Regions from separate parts of the Erwinia wuhanensis genome, predicted to be linked through region 1. Evidence: predicted binding sites of a transcription regulator. Region 1 holds the regulator's gene; each other region holds the start of a gene.
The links. Region 1 encodes PurR, which represses purine synthesis genes. Its sites were predicted from a motif close to CANGCAAACGTTTGCNTG; they were not measured.
Positions count from the first base shown of each region.

Region 2: the regulator PurR is predicted to act here: its motif matches at 3,325-3,342, upstream of pyrC (dihydroorotase).
Region 3: the regulator PurR is predicted to act here: its motif matches at 2,940-2,957, upstream of QZH36_RS05205 (amino acid aminotransferase).
Region 4: the regulator PurR is predicted to act here: its motif matches at 4,401-4,418, upstream of serA (phosphoglycerate dehydrogenase).

Region 1 covers NZ_JAUJUH010000001.1:772,152-777,946, forward strand. Annotated here, with positions in the region: gene QZH36_RS03500 (C40 family peptidase) at 213-995, shown strand; gene purR (HTH-type transcriptional repressor PurR) at 1,315-2,340, shown strand; gene punR (DNA-binding transcriptional activator PunR) at 2,371-3,279, opposite strand; gene punC (purine nucleoside transporter PunC) at 3,394-4,581, shown strand; gene cfa (cyclopropane fatty acyl phospholipid synthase) at 4,880-5,795, shown strand, end outside.
Region 2 covers NZ_JAUJUH010000002.1:56,420-62,214, reverse strand. Annotated here, with positions in the region: gene solA (N-methyl-L-tryptophan oxidase) at 1-896, opposite strand, end outside; gene bssS (biofilm formation regulator BssS) at 1,020-1,274, opposite strand; gene QZH36_RS04695 (hypothetical protein) at 1,514-1,759, opposite strand; gene dinI (DNA damage-inducible protein I) at 1,900-2,145, opposite strand; gene pyrC (dihydroorotase) at 2,214-3,260, opposite strand; gene QZH36_RS04680 (lipoprotein) at 3,462-4,025, opposite strand; gene grxB (glutaredoxin 2) at 4,167-4,814, opposite strand; gene rimJ (ribosomal protein S5-alanine N-acetyltransferase) at 5,073-5,669, shown strand; gene QZH36_RS04665 (DUF480 domain-containing protein) at 5,669-5,795, shown strand, end outside.
Region 3 covers NZ_JAUJUH010000002.1:158,090-163,884, reverse strand. Annotated here, with positions in the region: gene ldtD (L,D-transpeptidase LdtD) at 1-197, shown strand, start outside; gene mepK (peptidoglycan L,D-endopeptidase MepK) at 385-939, shown strand; gene QZH36_RS05210 (MBL fold metallo-hydrolase) at 974-1,603, shown strand; gene QZH36_RS05205 (amino acid aminotransferase) at 1,687-2,877, opposite strand; gene QZH36_RS05200 (hypothetical protein) at 3,060-3,404, opposite strand; gene ompF (porin OmpF) at 3,664-4,824, opposite strand; gene asnS (asparagine--tRNA ligase) at 5,125-5,795, opposite strand, start outside.
Region 4 covers NZ_JAUJUH010000003.1:403,410-409,204, reverse strand. Annotated here, with positions in the region: gene pepP (Xaa-Pro aminopeptidase) at 1-981, opposite strand, end outside; gene QZH36_RS09630 (YecA/YgfB family protein) at 1,063-1,641, opposite strand; gene zapA (cell division protein ZapA) at 1,812-2,141, shown strand; RNA gene ssrS (6S RNA) at 2,183-2,367, shown strand; gene QZH36_RS09615 (5-formyltetrahydrofolate cyclo-ligase) at 2,450-3,079, shown strand; gene serA (phosphoglycerate dehydrogenase) at 3,073-4,308, opposite strand; gene rpiA (ribose-5-phosphate isomerase RpiA) at 4,947-5,606, opposite strand.

The DNA of each region.
Region 1 (5,795 bases):
ACTGTAAATATCAGCGGCAAATTTGCGCAGATAAATGTTTGAACAGGCTAAATTTTACAGCTTTTACCGCTTTGCGACGATTGAAACAAAAAAGGCCTTACTTTTTAGTAAAGAGTTCGATTAGAATCGTCCTGACTGACTGCCCAGGCGCAGATCTCCTTATTTAGCCATGCTCTTGCCACTGGCGGGAGCACAAACTGTTAATGGTAAAGATGCGTTTACTCATCACGTTGCTGATGCTGGCCTTTGCCCAGCTGTTTATGTCTGTGGCGCACGCATCGCCACACGCTGCCGTTAAAGCGGACCACCACAAAGCAGACAGCGCCACGCCTGCTCGTGAAGACGATCGCCGCAAGCGCCGCCCGGTGAAAACCTCTACACGTAAAGTAAAAGAAGCCAGCCCAACCAAAAGCCGTTCGCCCCTTGCTAAAAAGTTTAAGCTGCGCAAAAAAACGCAGACCGTCGCCGCTGCGCTGCCGCCCAAGAAACGCTATGGTCGTCATCGCTTGCGCAACGAAGAGACGGAAGCCTTAACCAGCGGCTCGGCCTCGGCCCCGCTTAAGCTCAGCAAAGCGCATCGCGCCCGCTATCAGAAAGCCCGCGAAACGGCGATGAGCAAGCTGATGAACCAGCTGGGCAAGCCCTATCTCTGGGGCGGCACCTCGCCCAAGACCGGTTTCGACTGTAGCGGTCTGGTCTGGTATGCCTATAAAGATCTGGTGAAGTTTAAGATCCCTCGCACCGCTAACGAAATGTACCATCTGCGGGATGCGGCTTCGATCAAGCGCAACGAGCTGGAAAAAGGCGATCTGGTATTTTTCAGCATCAACGGCCGCGCCTCGGCGGATCACGTTGGCGTTTACCTGGGCAACGGCAAGTTTATCCAGTCGCCGCGTACCGGCAAGGATATCCAGGTGAGTATGCTCAGCGAAGATTACTGGGAGCAGCACTACGTCGGCGCTCGCCGCGTCATGACGCCGAAAACTATCCGCTAGCCCACTCAGTAGGCTGGAGGCCCGGATCGCGCAAACGATCCGGGCCGGTTTACTCTTATTTGCGCAAAATTTTCGCCTGTTGCCCTAAAACCCTCGTGTTCTGCGCCTGCTCTTGTTAGAATCCACGGTTTGTTGCGCAACAGGCATTTAGCCGACATGATGTTCTGCTCAAGTCTGTTTCGCCACCCTGAACTCCCTCCTGTTATAACCATTCCGCAACAAATTATGCGCAACTTATATCAGGATTATCATCATTCCAGGCAATCGTTTAACAAACCGCTTTTCAGTGACTTACTGAACAGCGCAGGAGTCTTTTTCCATGGCAACCATAAAAGATGTGGCCAAACGCGCCGGTGTCTCAACCACCACGGTGTCCCACGTCATTAATAAAACCCGCTTTGTCGCTGAAGACACGCGGGAAGCCGTCTGGGCAGCGATCAAAGCGCTGCACTATTCGCCCAGCGCCGTGGCCCGCAGCCTGAAGGTCAATAACACCAAAACCATTGGCCTGCTGGCGACCTCCAGCGAGGCGCCCTATTTCGCCGAAATTATTGAGGCGGTTGAACACAGCTGTTTTGCCAAAGGCTATACGCTGATTTTGGGCAACGCGCATAACGAACTGGAAAAGCAGCAGGCCTATCTGTCGATGATGGCGCAAAAACGCGTCGATGGCCTGCTGGTCATGTGCGCCGAGTACCCGGATGAGCTGATTAAGATGCTGGAAGATCACCGCAACATCCCGATGGTCGTCATGGACTGGGGCGAGTCGCGCGGCGATTTTACCGACACTATTCTCGATAACGCTTTTGAAGGCGGTTATCTGGCAGGCCGCTATCTGATCGATCGCGGCCACCGCGATATCGGCGTGATCCCGGGCCATATGGAGCGCAATACCGGCGGCGGTCGTCATGCCGGCTTCCTCAAGGCGCTGAACGAAGCGGGGATTACGCTGCGCGAAGAGTGGCTGGTTCAGGGCGATTTTGAGCCGGAATCGGGCTATCGCGCCATGCAGCAGCTGCTGGCGCAAAAACAGCGTCCTACCGCGGTATTCTGCGGCGGCGACGTGATGGCGATGGGCGCGATTTGCGCCGCAGACGAGATGGGCCTGCGCGTACCGCAGGATATTTCGGTGATCGGGTATGATAACGTGCGCAACTCGCGCTACTTTACCCCCGCGCTGACCACCGTCCACCAGCCGAAAGAGCGTCTGGGCGCAACGGCCTTCAATATGCTGCTCGATCGTATTACCAGCAAACGCGAAGAGCCGCAGACGATTGAAGTGCATCCGACGCTGATTGAACGTCGCTCCGTAGCGGACGGCCCTTTCCTCGACTACCGTCGCTAAGCGCACGGGCGGCCATCCGCCGCCCGTCTTTTACGCCTCCCGCAGCCATTCGCTGTTCAGCGTTTCCGTTTCGCCTAAATAATCCAGCAGCCAGCGCAGCGCTGGCGACGCCTGCTGTTCCGACCAGCTGACGCAGCAGGGGCTATCCGGAAAAGGCGGATCCAGCCTCAGTTCGCACAGCGAGCCGTTTTGCAGCAGCGGTTGCGCAAGATGCCCCGGCACCATGCCGACACACAGCCCGGCCAGCAGGCAATCAAACGCGCTCTCCCAGTCCGGCGCGACCAGCCGTCGCTGATTATCCAGCGTCCAGGTGGTTCTTTTCGGCAGCGCGCGCGAGGTATCTTCCAGCACCAGCGAAGGCCACTCCCGGATCGCCTCCTCGCTAACCTTCTCCCGGTGTTGCGCAAGCGGATGATCCGCCTTCACCACGCAGCGCCAGTTGAGCATTCCCATATTGCGAAAGGCGAAGCGTCCGCCGACCGGAATGGCCTGCGTCGCGCCTATCGCCACGTCAACCCGGCCGTCGGCCAGCGCATCCCATACGCCGTTGAATACCTCCGGTGAAAGATGCAGTTCCATATCGGGAAAATGTCGGTAAAAATCCACCACCAGCTGGCGCGTACGCGCGGTTTTAACAATGCGATCGACGGCAATATTCAGCTGGCCGCGCCAGCCGTTGGCGACCTGCTGACACTGGCGTCGCGTGGCAAGCATTTTTTTGATAACACTCCGCCCTTCCTGAATAAAGACCTCGCCCGCCGCCGTTAAGACCACGTCCCGGTGACGCCGCTCGAACAGCGGCACCGCCAGCCACTCTTCCAGCTGGCGCACGGTATAGCTGATGGCGGACGGAACGCGATGCAGCTCCGCCGCTGCGGCGGTAAAGCTGCCGGTTCGGGCGACCGCATCAATCACCTCAAGCGAGTGTTCTGACCACATATTCTTCCTGCAAAATTTTTGAACGCAAGACGCAAATATTACCGTTTCACAACCGCTATCGCACTCTTTTACACTGCCGTCCGCTATTCACCTGATAAAAAAGAGCAAAATCTCATGCCGTCGAAAGGATTTTTACTTTACCTCGCGCTGCTCAGCGTTGCGGGTTTTCTTGCCACCGATATGTATCTGCCCGCCTTTACGGCGATGCAGCAGGATTTGCAAACCGAAGCGGGCGTCATCAGCGCCAGCCTCAGCCTGTTCCTGGCCGGGTTTGCCAGCGCGCAGCTGTTCTGGGGGCCGCTTTCCGACCGCATTGGCCGCAAGCCGGTGCTGTTGATGGGGCTGGGGCTGTTTGCCGTCAGCTGCGGCGCAATGTGGTGGGCGGAATCCACCACCATGCTGCTGACGCTGCGCTTTTTACAGGCGGTAGGCATTTGCGCCGCCGCCGTCAGCTGGCAGGCGCTGGTGATCGATCGCTATTCCGGCGCGCAGGCCAACCGCGTGTTTGCCACTATTATGCCGCTGGTGGCGCTGTCGCCGGCGCTGGCCCCGCTGCTGGGTGCCTGGCTGCTGAACCACTTTGCCTGGCGGTCGATTTTCCTGGCGCTGCTGCTGCTGGCCCTGATCCTGCTGGTCGCCACGCTTTTTCTGTCGACGCCTGCTCCAAAAGAGCATAAGGAAGAGGCGAAAGTGGGTTTCTTCACGCTGCTGAAGTCGCCGATCTGGAGCGGCAACGTGCTGATTTACGCCGCCTGCTCCGCCAGCTTTTTCGCCTGGCTGACCGGTTCGCCATTTATTCTGGCCGAACTGGGCATGTCGCCGGGCGATATCGGCCTTAGCTACGTGCCGCAGACGCTGGCCTTTCTCGCCGGCGGCTACGGCTGTCGGGCACTGCTGAAGCAGACCGAAGGCGCTTCGCTGCTGCCCTGGCTGCTGACGCTGTATGCCCTCAGCGTGGGCGCGTTTTTCATCGCCGCACAGGTGGAAACGCCTTCGACCTGGGCGCTGCTGCTGCCGTTTTGCGGTATGGCGCTGGCCAACGGCGCTATCTATCCGATTGTGGTGGCGAATGCGCTGCTGCCTTTTCCGCAGGCCAGCGGTAAAGCAGCCGCGCTGCAAAACACGCTGCAGCTTGGTCTCTGCTTCGTCGCCAGCATGATTGTTTCCGGTTTTATTGCTAACCCGCTCGCCACCACGTCGCTGGTCATGCTCAGTACTGTGTTTTTGACAATTATTGGCTATATTTTACAAAGGACGACGTTAGCCAACGCTCCCCTGACCCACGCTCAGAGCCGTCGTTAACTGGCTGAATCTATTTAGTTAGCGTCCTAACGATAAGGCGTTGAATATTGCCTGAGGTGAGCATATACTCAATTTCAGGCAATAATTCATAACAACTTTGTATCATTTTTTTGATTCCTGACAGGGTTGTCCGGGTGTTCTCTTTTGTGGCAGGCGTCACCCTCATTCTGTAGGTTTCAGTTCAATCCTCTGTAACGCCGGATATCAGGCGCACGGCTAAGCGTGCGTTTTCTCAAACCCTGTGGAAATTGATGATTCTTTTTCTCAGGTTTCAATCACGAAGGGTGATGGAGAAGCTATGAGTTCATCGTGTATAGAAGAAGTGAGCCTGGAAGAAAATCAGTGGTATCGAATCGCCCAGGAAATGTTACGCAACGCGGATATCGAAATTAACGGCACCCGTCCCTGGGATATTCAGGTGACCCATCCCGATTTTTTTAAACGCGTGATGCAGGAAGGATCGCTGGGCCTGGGCGAAAGCTATATGGACGGCTGGTGGGAGTGCGAGCAGCTGGATATGTTTTTTCACCGCGTGCTGCTGGCTAAGCTGGATCAGCAGCTTCCTCGCCATTTTAAAGATACGCTGCGCATCGCCGCCGCGCGCCTCACTAATCTGCAATCCCGCAAGCGCGCCTGGATTGTCGGCAAAGAGCATTATGACCTTGGTAATGACCTTTTTACGCTGATGCTTGACCCCTACATGCAATACTCCTGCGGCTACTGGAAAGAGGCGGAAACGCTGGAGCAGGCGCAGCAGGCTAAATTAAAAATGATCTGCGAGAAACTTCAGCTGGAACCCGGGATGTCGCTGCTTGATATCGGCTGCGGCTGGGGCGGGCTGGCGGCTTATGCGGCGCGGCATTACAACGTCAAGGTGACAGGCGTGACGATCTCCGCCGAGCAGCAGAAGCTGGCGCAGCAACGTGGTGAAGGGCTGGACGTCACCATCCTGCTACAGGATTACCGTGACCTCGATCAGCAGTTTGACCGCATCGTTTCCGTTGGTATGTTTGAGCACGTCGGGCCAAAAAATTACGCCACTTATTTTAACGTGGTCGATCGCAATCTGAAGCCGGACGGCATCTTTTTGCTGCATACCATTGGTGCGAACAAAACGGACGATAATGTCGATCCGTGGATCGATAAATATATTTTCCCTAACGGCTGCCTGCCTTCCGTACGCCATATTGCCGAGGCGCACGAACCGCATTTTG
Region 2 (5,795 bases), on a different contig from region 1:
CCTACGCCGGGTAAAAACTGCCGTAAAAATCCGAAGAGTTCGCTGCCGTCTTCAGCAACGGCGCCAAAAGGCTTACGTTGTTCCGGCGCGCTAATCGGCTGACCGCCGTTGTGCTTGCCGATTTTGATCGCGTTGTTTTCAGCAGGAAATCCATAAAAATGGGTGCCGTCCGGCATTTCCACGGCAAACGCGGGAAACTTATTATTTTCACTGTAGCGGCCGTCCGCCTGATGCCAGGCAAAGACTTTTCTGACAGGGGTGACGGGCAGTTCCGGCAGCAGCGTTTTGATCCAGGTTCCGGCGCTCAGCAGCAGCTTTTTGCCCCGGAAGGCGCCTTCCGGGGTCTGGACGACTTGCAGGCCGTCACGCTCCTCCAGCCCGGTGACCGCGCAGTTAAACAGCTGCGCGCAGCCCGCTTCTTTGCACAGGCGGATCAGGTGACGAATAGCCAGTTCGGATTTCAGATAGCCGGACTGCGGCTCGTAAATCCCCGTATAGTTTTCAGGGACGGCCAGCTGCGGCCAGCGCCGCACGGCATCTTCACCGCTGAAGATCTCCACCGGCAGGCTATAGGTTTCAGCGCTCTGCCGCACGTTGCGGATAAATTCGGAACGATCAGGCGCAAGATTCAGCACGCCGCTGCGCTGCATAATTCGCTCGCCGCACTGCTGCTCCAGCTCGTCCCACAGCTGCTGAGCGCGCAATACCATCGGCACGTAGCGGGCGCCTTCGCCGTAAGCGTGGCGAATTAAACGCGTGTCTCCATGATGGCTGCCTTCGCGATGGGGCGGATGCGCCCGATCGATCATCAGGACATTCAGTCCCGCCTGGGTGGCGTACCAGCCGGCCGCTGCACCTACCGAGCCGCTGCCCACCACAATTAAGTCATAAACCATCAGTACCTGGCTCCATCGGTTATACAGGCAGGCAGAATAGCAAAATGCGGCTGGAATGAAAAAAAATGCGGCAGAAATGAAAAAGGCACCCATTTGGGTGCCTTCAGGTCAACGCGGACGAAATTAGTGCTTTTTGTAGTCGCGATCCTGATATTCAGTAGCTTCTATCTTCGCTATGCCAGCTTCGAGAATGGAGATAAATTGTCTGGCAACATCGGTGGTCAGCCAGTAGGTCTGGCCCACTTCAGCTTCATCGTCTGGCTGTTCATTTGATGAAAGTGAATGCAGACGGATCATCATAGCATCGTAGCTGTCTACGGTACTGATATCCCACCCAACGAGGGGATGTGTCTGGATAACCTCTTTGTTTCTGTCCATTATAACCCCCTTATTACTCGTGTTAACAATGACAACGAAGTGATTTATCGAGGTTCAATGCGGCTTTTTTTCATAGAACAGGAAAATTATAACAGAAATTCCAATGTTCGCAGAATGAAATGTCGATCTGAGCCGATTGCCTTTAATTGTTACGGGATTGCGTACGCAGAAACTAAGAGCGGGTGCTCCCGATATAATAAATATCGGCAGCGAAATAACAATACTTGAGTAAATATTATTCACCCGGCTCGTTTGGCTAACTCATCGGCCAGCGCGGCGAAGTGCTGCCGCTTATTTTCATCATAATCTGAACGGGTCGCTTCCAGACGAAGCTTGTCGACCAGCCGCAGCGCGGCCTGTTCATCCAGGCACAAAGAGAGAGAGGAGAAAGCAACTTCCAGCACGCTCAGGCGGCGCTGTTGATCGGCGATCAGCGCCAGCAGCTCGCCAAACGTCATCGCTTCTTCAGGATTTTCAACATTCATGGCAGACCTCTTAGCCAGCGGCAGCAACGCATATTTGGTCACTCTACTATAGCCAGATTCCGTCAGGAGCAAAGAGGGGAGAAAAGAAAAAAGCCGGACGGCGAAGCCCGGCAAAAAACGGAAAGACCACGGGACGTCGATCAGTCGGTGATAAACCAGTCGTCGGCGCTTTCCCAGGTTTCCTGCAGGATATCGGTAATCTGGTCTTTTGCCTCTTTACCGCCGCCCATCACCGTCAGATTATTGGCTGCGGCGTAGCGTACCGAAACGCTGTGGGCGGATTCAGGAAATTGTTTGTCGATTCGCTTGCTCAGCTCGGCGCTCAGCGCATCGATGGCGCCAGCGGGCAGCGAGGTGGTTCTTGCTACAGTGACTTCAATACGCATAAAAGCCTCCGATGAATTCACTGTGAATATATACAGTAAGATCGGCGGAAGCAATCATTTTGTCTGAATTACAGCTCGACGCGCCAGTTCAGCGTTTCGCCAGCCAGGAACGGCACCAGCGTGTCTTCGCCCAGCGTGACGCTCTCCGGCACCGTCCACGGCTGACGCACCAGCTTCAGCGTGCCTTCATTCAGCGGCAGGCCGTAGAAGCGCGGGCCGTTCTCGGAACAGAACGCGGCGAAATGCGCCAGCGCGCCCAGCTCTTCAAACACGGTGGCGTAGGCGGGCAGGGAAGAAGGGGCATTAAAGACGCCTGCACAGCCGCAGCTGGCCTCCTTACGATGACGCAGGTGCGGCGCGGTGTCCGTTCCCAAAAAGAAGCGTTCGTGGCCGCTGGCGACCACTTTGCGCAGTGCTTCCTGATGCACGTTGCGCTTCAGGATGGGCAGACAGTAAAGATGCGGACGCACGCCGCCCACCAGCATATGGTTACGGTTGAACATCAGGTGCTGCGGGGTGATGGTAGCACCAAGCAGATGATTGCCTTCCTGCACGTACTCAGCGGCTTCTTTGGTGGTGATATGCTCAAAAACCACTTTCAGCGCCGGATAGCGTTTGCGCAACGGCTCCATCACGGTTTCGATAAAGCGTGCCTCGCGATCGAAAATATCGATGTGCGCATCGGTCACTTCGCCGTGGATCAACAGCGGCATGCCGATTTTCTGCATCCGCTCCAGCACGGTGGCGATGGCATCGATATTGGTCACGCCGTGGCTGGAATTGGTGGTCGCATGGGCGGGATAAAGTTTGGCAGCGGTAAACACGCCTTCGCTAAAGCCTTTCTCGACCTCGTCCGCAGCCAGCGAATCGGTCAGATAACAGGTCATCAGCGGCGTAAAACGGTGGCCTTCCGGCACGGCGGCCAGGATGCGATCGCGATAGGCCACGGCGGCGGCTACGCTAACAATCGGCGGCACCAGATTAGGCATAACGATTGCCCGACCGTTGACCTCGCTGGTGAAGGGCAGCACGGTTTTCAGCATCTCATCGTCTCGCAGATGGATATGCCAGTCGTCAGGGCGGCGGATAATAAGTTGCTGAGGGTGTGCAGTCATGAACAGGCTCCGGCAGAAGTGAAATCGTATGGCGCGATTTGGCCGGGTATCAAGGATAAAGGGAAAGCCAAACGTTTGCACCTGCTTTGTGAGGGCGGCAGCGAAATGGGTCAGGGTTTCCCATAGCGTTTGCACCTGCTTTATAAAGGCGGCGGAGAAATAAATCAGGGTTTCCCGCAGCAATTGGGAAACCCTGAGGTGTTAATCAGTAAATGGGATCACCAGCTCGCCAGGCTTCACTACCAGACCTTTAGCGAAACGCTTCGCCATCGACTCCGCCTTGCTGCGATCGGTGCTGAGCAGGTAAGCCGGCTTCTGATTGAAATACTCTTTCAGCGACTGATTCAGGTAGGGCGTCAGCGTATTCAGCACGCCCTGCATTTTCGCGGGCTGCGCCTGGACGTCGGTCAGCTGCATATCTTTCAGGAAGATTGCCCCCTTTTCCTTATCGAAAACAGGCTGCGCCTTCATGGTCAGCAGCATTTCCGCGTGCTGTGGGCCGAACAGCGAGCTGATGTCCACGGTAGCTTTACCGGTCAGCGTGGCTTTGTCCGCCTCTTCGCGCCCGATTTTGCTGTTGAGATCGGTCAGGACAATATGGGCATCGACCAGCCCGGCCACGCCAATCTGCTTTTCATAATTATTATGCTTTTGCAGCGCCTGGTTTACTTCCTGCTCGCTGACGGAATATTGAGTCAGCTTGTTGCAGCCTGCCAGGCTCAGCGCCAGCATCAGGGCCATCGCGCCCCGCATAAGATTGTTCATAGTGCTCCTCGTCACGTTATGACGTCAGTTACCCCTTCTGACGCGCAGCGATAGCTTGCCCGACAAATGACAAAGAGTCACCCGGCTGGTGGGAAAAGTTGTGACGAAATAAGGCGGGGCCGTGAAAACGGCCCCGGAAGATCAGGCAGCCACGGAAGAAAGCAGATTGATCTGCGTCTGTTTCGCCATATTGTCGCGATAGTCAGCCACGCGGCTGGGATAGTCGACGCCCGCGACCAGGGTCAGGGAACGCAGCACCGGGAAAAGGTGGATATCATCCAGCGACAGCTCGCCGTTCACCGCGTTGGGCTTCACAATCAGCTTGTCGAGCTTGCGCAGATCGTCATTGATATTTTTAATAAAGCCTGCGGAATGCTGCCTCAGCTCGTCAAAGCTGCCGACGCTGGCTTCTTTTTTCTCCGTGAAGTAGCGGCGCGCTTCGGGCGTGGCGAACTCGGCAAAGGATGCCGTGGCGATGCGAGGCAGCAGCAGCTTGTTCAGATAGCTGTTAACGTGACGCAGCCAGTCGCTGATCGCGGGATTAGGACGGCCCGTCAGCAGCGGCTCGCCGTCGCTTTTATCAACAAAGGCGACGATATCCAGGCTTTCCGGCATGCAGCTGCCGTCTTCTTTCATCAGGATCGGCGCCATTTTTTGTCCGATCAGCTTCTTCGGCGTTTCTTCATCGTCATTCAGCATCACCACCAGTTCGACCGGCAGGTTTTTCAGGCCAAAGATCATGCGTGCCTTTACGCAGAACGGACAGTGTTCGTAAATAAACAGTTTCAAAAGTGCCTCCTTACAGCGATAAAGGTAACGGCAAATACCATTAACCTTCTTAATGTATGCAGGGAGTATGGAAGAGAACGGCTGACAGGGCAAACCGGTGCGCCAGCTATCGTGCGTTTCAGCCGTTTCCGCCATTCACAACGGGAATATTTCCCGGCATTATTTTACCCGACTGCAATCAGGCGGTTATAGTAAAAAGACGTGCCGTCGACGCAACGCGGCGCTTTTATTTATGATCGGCTGAATTCAGGAGAGAAGATGTTTGGCTATCGTTCCGCAGCCCCTAAAGTGCGCCTGACTACCGACAGGCTGGTCGTGCGCCTGGTACACGAGAGAGACGCCTGGCGTCTGGCGGATTACTATGCGGAAAACCGGGCATTTCTTAAGCCCTGGGAGCCGATTCGGGATGAAAGCCACTGCTATCCTTCCGGCTGGCAGGCGCGGCTGGGGCTGATCACCGATATGCATAAGCAGGGCAACGCCTACTATTTTGCGGTGATGGATCCGGACGAAAACGAAGTGCGCGGCGTGGCCAACTTCAGTAACGTGGTGCGCGGCTCGTTTCACGCCTGCTATCTGGGCTATTCGCTGGGGCAGAAATGGCAGGGACAGGGCATGATGTTCGAGGCGCTCCAGTCGGCTATTCGTTATATGCAGCGCCAGCAACATATGCACAGAATTATGGCGAACTACATGCCGCATAATCAGCGCAGCGGCAACTTACTGGCCCGGCTCGGCTTTGAAAAAGAGGGCTATGCCAAAGACTATCTGCTGATAGACGGACGCTGGCAGGATCACGTGCTGACCGCGCTGACCGCCAGAGAATGGACACCCGAACGACGTGGACCTCTTTGATGAAAATTCTTCTTTCGCCCGTTGAGGCGCGCATTATTGGCTGCCTGCTGGAAAAGCAGGTGACGACGCCCGATCAGTATCCCATGTCGTTGAACGGCGTGGTCACGGCCTGTAACCAGAAATCGA
Region 3 (5,795 bases), on a different contig from region 1:
GTATCTCCAGCACGCTGAAGCAGGGTGATACCCGTTATGTGCCGGTGCGTCATCACATTCCGGTCAACCTGTATTACCTGACCGCCTGGGTCGCTGACGACGGACGTACGCAATATCGTACAGATATTTACAATTATGACCTGACGGCGCGCTCCGGGGCGCAGGTATTGGCGAAAGCTGGTCAATTATTACTCTAGTGGTTGATTCTTCAGGTTTTCTGATGTTGGCCTGCGGCCAGCCTGTCTGACGGGTACGGCAGCCTCTCAAGGAATTGCCGTATCCGTCACGTTTCGTCGGTTGACGCCACATTTCTACCCGGTTATGGTTCCGGGCGGTGAACGTTTCCACCGTTTCAGAACTTTTTTAGCCGGGTAACACAGATTAATGGATAAATTCGACTCTCATCGCCGTAAATTACTGGCCCTGGGCGGCGCGGCACTAGGCCTGTCGCTGCTTCCTGGCCAGGCTTTCGCTTCGCTTTCCACCTCACGTCCTCGCATTCTGACGCTGAATAATTTACATACCGGAGAAAGCCTTAAAACCGAGTTTTTCAACGGGAAAAGCTATGACAAGAATGAGTTAACGCGCCTTAACCATTTTTTTCGTGATTATCGCGCCAACAGGATCAAAAGCATCGATCCACATCTTTTCGATCAGCTGTATCGGCTCCAGGCGCTGTTAGATACGCGCAAGCCCGTACAGCTGATTTCCGGTTACCGTACGCTGGCGACCAACAACTCGCTGCGCGAACGCGGCAGCAGCACCGGCGTAGCCAAGCACAGCTATCATACGCTGGGCCAGGCAATGGATTTTCATATTGAGGGGATCGCCCTCAGCAATATACGCAAAGCGGCTCTTTCCATGCGGGCCGGGGGTGTAGGATACTATCCCAAAAGCAACTTTGTGCATATTGATACCGGGCCGGCAAGGCACTGGTAAGAAAATCCGGGCTGACCGGAATTAATGGAGCCTTATGAATTATCAAACTATTCCGGTAACGGCCTTTTCGCAAAACTGCTCTTTGATCTGGTGTCCGGTGACGCTGCAGGCCGCCATTGTCGATCCTGGCGGCGACGCAGAAAAAATTAAAGCGCAGACGACGGCAAAGGGCGTAACAGTTACGCAAATTCTGCTGACGCATGGCCATCTGGACCACGTAGGCGCGGCGGCTGAACTGGCTGCTTTTTATGCCGTACCGGTTGTTGGGCCGCATAAAGCAGATGCGTTCTGGCTGGAAGGGCTGCCGATGCAGAGCCAGATGTTTGGTTTTCCTGAATGTGCGCCGTTAACGCCCGATCGCTGGCTGGAAGAGGGTGAGGTTGTGCACGTGGGCGATATCTCGCTTGAGGTTCTGCTCTGTCCGGGCCATACGCCGGGTCATATCGTATTTTTTGATCGGGCTTCTCGCCTGCTGATCTCCGGCGATGTGATCTTCAGCGGCGGCGTGGGACGTACCGATTTCCCTCAGGGCAGCCATAGCGACCTGATTGCCGCGATCAAAAACAAGCTGCTGCCGCTTGGCGATGACGTCACCTTTTTACCCGGCCACGGCCCCAGCTCGACGCTGGGCAGAGAGCGGATTTCCAATCCTTTTCTGCAATAAAGCTGCCGTATAAAAAAGCCTGCGTAATGCAGGCTTTTTTATTGCGTGACGGATAAAATATTTCGCATCCGCTTTATGTGCACTTACAGCACGGCGGCAATCGCTTCGCACAGCGGCGCCATATTGTCCGGCGTCATTCCCGCTACGTTAACCCGGCCTGAATTGACCGCATAAACGCCAAACTCTTCCCGCAGTCTAATCACCTGATCTTTGGTCAGGCCGCTAAAAGAGAACATACCGTTCTGGTTGATAATAAAGCTGAAGTCGCCTTTTGCCCCTTTTTCCTGCAGGGTATTAACGAACAGCTGACGCATACGGTGGATGCGCTGGCGCATATCGGTCAACTCCTGCTCCCACAGGGTACGCAGCGCATCGTTGCCCAGGATAGTGGCGACGACCGCCGCGCCATGCGCAGGCGGATTAGAGTAGTTCGCGCGGATGGTAGCTTTAACCTGGCTAAAGGCCGTGTTGGCAATATCGGCCGTGCTGGCGACCAGCGTGAACGCGCCTACGCGCTCATTATAAAGCCCGAAGTTCTTCGAATAAGAACTGGCGACAATCAGCTCCTGGTGTCCGGCAGCAAAAATGCGCAGGCCCTCTGCATCTTCTTCCAGCCCACGCGCAAAGCCCTGATAGGCAAAGTCGAACAGCGGCAGCCAGCCTTTCGCCAGCGACATCTCGGCAAGCTCCTGCCACTGTGCGGCCGTAGGATCGATGCCGGTAGGGTTATGGCAGCAGCCGTGGAACAGCACAATATCGCCCGCCTGCGCTTCACGCAGCGCGTTCAGCATTCCGTCGAAATCCAGCGAATGGCTGGCCGCATCGTAATACTGATATTCACAGACTTCCAGTCCGGCGGACTGAAACACATTTTTATGATTAGGCCAGCTAGGATTGCTGACCCAAACGCGCCTGGCGCCGGTTTGCGCGGCAATAAAATCCGCCGCTACGCGCAGCGCGCCCGTACCGCCAGGCGTTTGCGCTGTACGCGCACGTTTGTCACGCAGGATGGCGTTATCTTTGCCAAACAGCAGCGCCTGCGTACATTTGCCAAAATCGGCCAGGCCATCAATGCTCAAATAATTTTTGGTCGTTTCATTTTCCAGCAGATACTGCTCGGCTTTTTTCACGCTGGTCAGCACCGGCGTTTTGCCGGTTTCGTCCTTATAAACGCCAATGCCAAGGTTAATTTTGTCAGGACGGTCGTCCGCACGATAAAGGTCGGCTAAGCCAAGGATAGGATCTGCGGGTGCAGCTGCAATGCGTTCAAACATAATGAAAGTCCGTTATAACCTGAAACGAAATGAGAATTCAGGGTACCGCCACTATGATAAAAATGCCAACCGTTTGCGCTAAAAACAGTGAAAGAATGCCCTGGATAAAGGTAGCGGCAGCCAGCTGCTATAAACACCTGTAAAGGTAAAATAAGCGCGGCCGCTTTCCTGGCGTACGGGGCCTATAGCCAATGAAAACCTCTGGCCATAATGTAGGCCAGGCCCAGCGCAACGCCGATCAGCGCGCTAAACATCAGGCGAAAATCAGTCTGCATATCTTTGCGGATATCTTTCATCTCACCGCGTACGTCCTGTATCTCACCGCGCACGTCCTTTATCTCGCCGCGTACATCCTTTATTTCCCCACGAATATCATGGAGCTCGTTTCTGATATCGTTAACGTCATGTCTGAGCCAGGCGATATGCATTTCGATACGGGTAAAGCGCGCTTCCGTCTCGGTTTCTTTTTTTTCCTGCTGGTTGCTGTGGTTTGACAGCGTTAGCAGAAGAGGGCTGTCCATATCCATATTGGCTCTCCTTAAGCTAAATCCAGACTGATTTTTTCATGTTCACGCGTGGCTAACAAACACTTTTGGAAATTTTTCAGGAACGCTGCGGCATGGCTCGAATTTTTATGAAACGGAAAAAGAAATTACATAGGGAAGCGACAGGTTTTATTTAGCAGCACGGGCAAGTCAGGAAGGGAATAAGGGCAGGCAGAGAAAAGCGAAGGTGCAGACAATAAAAAAGCGGGGCCGAAGCCCCGCCAGACGATTTGTTGCTTGATTAGAACTGGTAAACCAGACCTACAGCCACGGTGTCGTCGGTGTTCAGACCCAGTGGATTGTTGTCATCCAGCAGGTTGATCTGGTAGTCAACGTAAGTAGACATGTTTTTGTTGAAGTAGTAGGTTGCGCCCACATCAACATATTTGATCAGGTCAGCATCGCCAACGCCTTCGATATCCTTGCCTTTAGACTGCACGTAGGCCAGGGATGGACGCAGACCGAAGTCAAACTGATACTGCGCAACCAGCTCAATGTTCTGAGCCTTGTTAGCGAAAGAGTTAGCAGACCAGGAAGTGCTGTCAGCGTCGCTAAAATTGCCGCTGTAAGAAATTGGCGTGGCGTTACGGGTTTCACCGTACATCGCTGCCAGGTAAACGCTGTTAGCGTCATATTTCAGCGCGGTAGCCCATGCTTCAGCACGTTTACCCGCGCCGCTATTGATGGTGACGGATTCAGCGGAGTTATTCGGGTTAGTCACGGTACGCACGCCAGCTGCCTGCGCATCGGTACGGTCATAAGAACCATAAGCTGCAGACACGCCTACACCGATTGGCGCGGTATAGCTGGTAGAGACTGCGTAACCGTCTCCGTTAGCGCGGCGAATGTCGTCTTCACGCTCGTTTTTACCCTGATACTGTACGGCAAAGTTCCAGCCGTCAACCAGGCCAAAGAAGTTGGTGTTGCGGTAGGTCAGCACGCCGGTAGTACGGCCGCCCAGGATGCCCAGGTCGCTATAGGCAGAGTCGCCGCCGAACTCTGGCAGCATATCGGTCCAGCCCATTGGATCGTACAGCAGGCTGTAGTTACGGCCGTAATCGATAGAGCCGTACTCAGCGAATTTCAGACCAGCGAAGCCCAGACGGGTTTTGTTGCCGTCCTGCGCGTCGGAGCCGCCTTCAGAATTGTTTGCCTGGATGTTGTATTCCCACTGGCCGTAGCCGGTGAGCATATCGTTAATCTGGGTTTCACCTTTGAAACCAAAACGCACGTAGCTCTGGTCGCCATCGTTGCCGTCGTTATCAGAGAAATAGTGCAAACCAACTGCTTTCCCATAGAGGTCCAGCTTATTGCCGTCTTTGTTATAGATTTCTGCTGCATTGGCTGCACCAGCGGCTAACAGGGCTGGGATAACCAGTGCCAGAATATTGCGCTTCATCATTATTTATTACCCTCATTGGAGTTATCTGGACACCTGCCACTGCCGTCAATAATTCTTTACAGAACTACGATGAGAGTTTGGTGTCTTCCTGTATCTGCACGCATCTTTCCATTCGCGGTGCGGTTAATCTACCTCGAAAATGCTACTAATATCCTATTCTGGTTACAGGAAGAAAATTTGTGTTTCAATATGTAAATAAAACGGAACTTTGTGAACTATATCTAAATTTACAAAAATAAAAAAAGGCCAGCGAGGCTGGCCTTAGTTATATATATGAATTTCTTATATTTAATGCAAAAATCAGAAGCTGGCGTTGCGCGGCGTCCTTGGGAAGGCGATGACGTCCCTGACATTTTGCACGCCGGTAACGTAGGCGATCAGGCGCTCAAAACCTAAGCCGAAGCCGGAATGAGGCACGGTGCCGTAGCGGCGCAGATCGCGATACCACCAGTAGTCTTCTTTGTTCAGCCCCATCTCCGCCAGACGCGCGTCCAGCACGTCCAGACGCTCTTCACGCTGCGAACCGCCGATGATTTCACCAATGCCCGGCGCCAGAACGTCCATCGCCGCCACGGTTTTGCCATCGTCGTTCAGGCGCATATAGAACGCCTTGATGTCTTTCGGGTAGTTTTTCACTACGACCGGCGCTTTAAAATGTTTCTCCGCCAGGTAGCGCTCGTGCTCGGACGAGAGATCGATACCCCAGGAGACGGCGTTTTCAAACTTCTCGCCGCAGGCTTTCAGGATCTCGATAGCATCGGTGTAATCCACCTGCGCAAAATCGGTAGTAACAAATTGCTCCAGGCGAGTAATCGCTTCTTTGTCTACGCGTTCGGCAAAGAAAGCCATATCGTCGGCACGTTCGGCCAGGACGGCCTTAAAGACGTACTTCAGCATGGCTTCAGCCAGCGCGGCGTTATCTTCCAGATCGGCGAAGGCCACTTCCGGCTCCAGCATCCAGAATTCCGCCA
Region 4 (5,795 bases), on a different contig from region 1:
GCCCAGCCCGACCAGCCCCGTCACCATAATGCGCACGACTTCCGCATTAACTTCGCGGATGCTGGTGCCGGGACGAAACAGTTCCAGCGCCCGATTAAGCGATGCCAGCACGATATCGTAGACGGCGCGCTGAGGCTTGCTGAATTTGCCGTTAACCGGGAAAGTGCGCGTAATGTCGCCCGCGTAGCCTTTCAGCTCGCAGCCCGCATCAATCAGCACCAGATCGCCGTCGCGCATCCTGGACTCGTTTTCGGTATAGTGCAGGATGCAGCCGTTTTCACCGGCGCCAACTATGGTGTTGTAAGAGGGAAAGCGCGCGCCGTGACGGTTGAATTCGTGCTGGATTTCGCCTTCGAGCTGATACTCAAACATTCCGGGCCGACACTGCCGCATCGCCCGCGTATGCGCCAGCGCGCTGATACGACCGGCTTCACGCAGCACGGCCAGCTCTTCCGGCGATTTAAACAGGCGCATCTCGTGCACCCAGGGCCGCCAGTCGGTCAGCGTCGACGGCGCGGTCAGGTTCTGACGAGCGCCGCGCCGCAGCTTCTCCAACGCGCCAAACAGCAGCATGTCGGCCTGTTCGTAAAGTCCCTGCGCGTGATAAACCACGTCCAGGCCGTTCAGCAGCTGCGGCAGCTGGTCGCTGATGGCATCCCAGGGCAGCGCGCGATCGACAGCGAGTTTTTCCGGCGCGGCATCCTGACCCAGACGACGGCCAAACCAGATTTCAGCGGTCAGATCGCGAACGCGATTAAACAGCACGCTGTGGTTATGGTTTTCCGCGCTTTTGATCAGCACCAGCGCCGCTTCAGGCTCGTTAAAGCCGGTAAAATACCAGAAATCGCTGTTCTGCCGATAAGGGTACTCGCTGTCATTGCTGCGCGTCGCCTCCGGCGCGGCAAAGATCACCGCCGCGCTGGCCGGTGCCATTTTTGCCAGCAGCGCCTGGCGACGGCGCACGAACTCTTGCTGTGTCATCCGCTTCTCCTGAATGCAATCCATCTTAGCGCCCGCATACAGCGCGCTTTTTTTCTGTCGCCGCCCCTGGCGTGGCAGAAATTAGTGCAGCGTTGGTTTTTTCACTTCCACCGCCGTTGGCGCGATATGGGTAAAGGTGTCGTGGCAAAGCAGCGCCGCTACGCGCACATACTCAATCACCTCTTCCAACGACTGTTCCAGCTCTTCCTGGTCTTCATCTTCATCATAGCCGAGCTGGGCGATAGTACGCAGATCGTCAATCGCCTCGCCCGTTTCGCCCTTGACCTTATCGAGCTTCGGCTGCGACACGCCCAGGCCCAGCAGAAAGTGGTTAACCCAGCCCGCCAGCGCATCCGCCCGATCGAAGACGGTGATATCGTCATCTTCCGGCAAATAGAGTTGAAACAGGAAACCTTCGTCTTCCAGCGTATCGCCGATGCCCTGGTGCAGCTGCTGTAAAGGCTGAGCCAGCGTCTGCGAGAAGGCCATGCCTTCGTTCGTTAAGTCGTGTACCAGCGTCTGCCAGCTGCTGTCCTTGTTACCGCCGCAGAGAATTCCGCTGATCAGGCCGTGCATTTCAGCCGGGGTCATTCCCACGCCCTGCTGCGTCAGTGCTGAAGCCAGCGCGTCGTAGCCCGGCATTGTGTTTGTTAGTGACATAGGTTTTGGTCATCGTTGGCTGGATAAGTTCGTGTTATGCTACCACCAGGTGCCTCTTTGATTCCAGAAAGGGGTTGTTTCTTCTGCCAGGGGTAGATATAGTTGCGCCCCTCCCAAGCCATTGAGCGGCAAGGGAGATTACCGGCGAAGTAATCAGTCAGGATGGTTTTATGTCTGCACAGCCCGTAGATATTCAAATTTTTGGCCGTTCCTTAAGAGTGAATTGTCCGCCTGAACAGCAAGATGCGCTGAATCTGGCCGCCGAAGACCTTAATCAACGGTTGCAAGATCTTAAAGTTCGCACTAGAGTCACCAATACTGAACAATTGGTTTTTATCGCCGCGTTGAACATCTGCCATGAGTTAGCGCAGGAAAAGATGAAAACCCGCGATTATGCCAGTAATATGGAACAGCGTATCCGAATGTTACAGCAGACTATCGAGCAGGCATTGCTTGAACAAGGTCGCATTACGGAAAGAACTGGAACGCAATTCGAATAACACGTTAACGTTATCTGTGTTACAGTAACGGTGATGTAAAAAATTCTCTGAGGTGTTTGCAAGCGGGCCAGTCCCCTGAGCCGATATTTCATACCAAACAGAGTGTGGCGCTCTGTAACCTGTGTGCATGCTCGGTCCGTCCGAGAAGCCTGATGGTTATGACGGTACACTCACCTTGAACCAAGGGTTCAAGGGTTACAGCCTGCGGCGGCATCTCGGAGATTCCCTTCTTTACCACCTGCAAAGCCATGTTTTTCCCGGCGCTTTCGGGTTCCCTGCTTTATCCCGCTTCCGACACGGTGAAACTGATGAACCTCAGCCTTCTCGATCGTCAGGATATTCGTACTCACATTCGCCATTTGCGTCGTGACCTGACACCAGAACAGCAGCGCCTGGCCGCCGTAACGGTCGCCGAACATGCGCTAAGCTTCAAACCCGTTCAGCAGGCCCGCAAAATCGCGCTGTTCCTGTCCTTCGACGGCGAACTGGATACCCGTCCGCTGATTGCCAAACTTTGGCAGCGTCATCAGGAAGTTTATCTGCCCGTACTGCACCCTTTTTCACGCGGTCAGCTGCTTTTTCTGCGCTATGACACGGAAACGCTGTTGCAGCCTAACCGTCTGCGTATCCCGGAACCGCCGCTGGATATCCGCAACCTGGCCACGCTGGACGAGCTGGATGTGATAATGGTGCCGCTGGTGGCGTTCGATCGGGCCGGACAGCGTCTGGGTATGGGCGGCGGCTTTTATGACCGCACTCTGCAAAATTGGCCGCAGCACGGCCTGTTGCCGATCGGCCTGGCGCATGACTGTCAGCAGGTAGAAACATTGCCCGTGGCGGAATGGGATGTGCCTTTGCCGGCGATAATTACGCCTTCGCGGCTCTGGCAATGGCAGGAAAAGCGTCCCACGAGCGGGGACGCTTTGCGTCATCAGTAAAGCAGACGAGCGCGAATGGTGCCCGGAATCGCTTTCATCTGCTGAAGCGCGTTGTCGGCCACTTCCTTCGTCGCATCGATATCGATCACCACATAGCCCATCTGCGGCGTGGTTTGCAGATACTGCGCGGCAATGTTGATGCCCTGACCGGCAAAGATATTGTTGATGGCGGTCAGCACGCCGGGACGGTTCTCGTGAATATGCAGCAGGCGGCTCTGCTGGCCATGCATCGGCAGCGACACTTCCGGGAAGTTAACCGCTGACAGCGTCGAGCCGTTATCTGAGTATTTCGCCAGTTTACCCGCTACTTCAATCCCGATATTTTCCTGCGCTTCCTGCGTTGAACCGCCGATATGCGGCGTCAGGATCACGTTGTCGAACTCGCACAGCGGCGAATTAAACGGATCGGCGTTAGTTGCCGGCTCTTCCGGGAAGACGTCGATGGCCGCGCCGGCCAGATGTTTGTCCGCCAGCACTTTGCACAGCGCCGGAATATCCACTACCGTGCCGCGTGAAGCGTTGATCAGCAGCGAGCCGGGTTTCATCATCGCCAGCTCTTCCGCACCCATCATATTCTGGGTGGAGGCCGTTTCCGGCACGTGCAGGCTGACCACATCGCTCATATTCAGCAGTTCGGAGAGGTAGCGAACCTGCGTGGCGTTGCCGAGCGGCAGCTTGCTTTCGATATCGTAAAAGTAGACGTGCATCCCTAAGCTTTCGGCCAGCACGCCCAGCTGCATACCGATATGGCCATAGCCGATAATGCCCAGCTTTTTGCCGCGCGCCTCATAAGAGCCGACCGCCAGCTTGTTCCAGATGCCGCGGTGCGCTTTAGCATTGGCGGCCGGTACGCCGCGCAGCATCAGCAGCAGCTCGCCGATGACCAGTTCTGCTACGGATCGGGTATTGGAGAAAGGCGCATTGAACACCGGAATACCGCGTTTTTCTGCGGCCTGCAAATCGACCTGGTTAGTGCCGATGCAGAAGCAGCCTACCGCGACGAGTTTTTCTGCCGCAGCGAAAATCTCTTCGGTCAGGTTGGTACGCGAGCGGATACCAATAAAGTGCGCGTCGCGGATCGCTTCTTTCAGCGTTTCGCTGTCCAGCGCGCCCTTGTGAAATTCGATGTTGGTGTAGCCTGACGCCCGAAGATTCTCAATCGCGCTCTGGTGCACGCCTTCGACCAGCAGGAACTTAATCTTGTCTTTCTCCAGTGATACTTTTGCCATTTCCCGACCCTATTCAGCAGACTTCAGAAGTGACTGACTCCGTGAGGAATAAGTCAGCCTTCTGTCAAAATATCAAAATTTACGCGCGCGGCAATACAAACGATTGCCTTGCGGCCAGCACGGCAGCCGAAAGCATCAGCATAAATCGGCAGATAATCATGACACGTGAAGCATCGTCAGCAGGATCGCGAGGCGGGGGTAAATTCCGTGACATAAGTCACCAAATTTGTGGGGCAAAAGAAAAGATGTTTTTTTATAAAAATTAACCGAGGCGATAGCCGCGCCGGTAAGATCGTTTTTTTATGGCTTAGAGCTTAGAGCTTAGAGCTTAGAGCTTAGAGCTTAGAGCTTAGAGCTTAGAGCTTAGAGCTTAGAGCTTAGAGCTTAGAGCTTAGAGCTTAGAGCTTATCGATTGTGGCCTGGCATTTAGTACCTGGCATTTAGCACCTGGCACTTAGCACTTAGCACTTAGCTCTTAGCACTTAGCATTCAGAGCTTACGGCTACGGCTATGACCTGGCGCTTATAGCTATGGCTACAGCTATGACTTAGAGCCTGGCGCTTAAGGTCGCGGCTGACGGCCACGACCTTGATGCACTACCGGCCATTCCCGGCTGGTAAAACGGCCACGCTAATCAGCTAATCGCCCAGCGTTTTTACACCGTTTGCCGTGCCGATCAGCGCCACGTCCGCGCCACGCGTGGCGAAAAGCCCCACCGTGACTACGCCCGGCAGCGCGTTGATGGCTTTTTCCAGCGCGACGGCATCCAGGATTTTCAGATTATGCACGTCCAGGATGACGTTACCGTTATCGGTGACCACCTGCTGACGATATTCCGGCAGGCCGCCCAGCTTCACCAGCTCGCGCGCCACAAAGCTGCGAGCCATAGGAATGACCTCGACCGGCAGCGGAAATTTGCCCAGCACGTCGACCTGCTTGGATTCGTCGGCGATGCAGACGAACTTCTTCGCCACGGCGGCAATGATTTTTTCACGGGTCAGCGCCGCGCCCCCGCCTTTAATCATCTGCATCGCGCTGTTGATCTCGTCGGCGCCGTCAACATAAACCGACAGGGAATCCACCTCGTTCAAATCGAAAACCGGAATACCTAAGCTTTTCAGCCGGAGCGTGGAAGCCTCCGAGCTGGAGACCGCGCCTTCAATCTCATTTTTAATCGAGCCCAGCGCATCAATAAAGTGGGCGGCGGTCGATCCGGTGCCCACGCCAACGATAGTGCCGCGTTCAACATAGTTTAACGCGGCCCAGCCAACGGCTTTTTTCAGTTCATCCTGCGTCATGGTAAGTTTAGAATCCGTGCTGCTACTGTGTGGCGATAGTATAAAGCAACCCTCGTTGAAAAAACCGCTCTGCGGCGCCATTTGTTGTCACTCTGGAAGAGAGGCCGCAAAACCGGGACGCCAGCTTTAAGCGCAGGGCAAAATGGCAAAAATATGGCATAGTGCAGATTCCACACCTGAAAGAGAGCT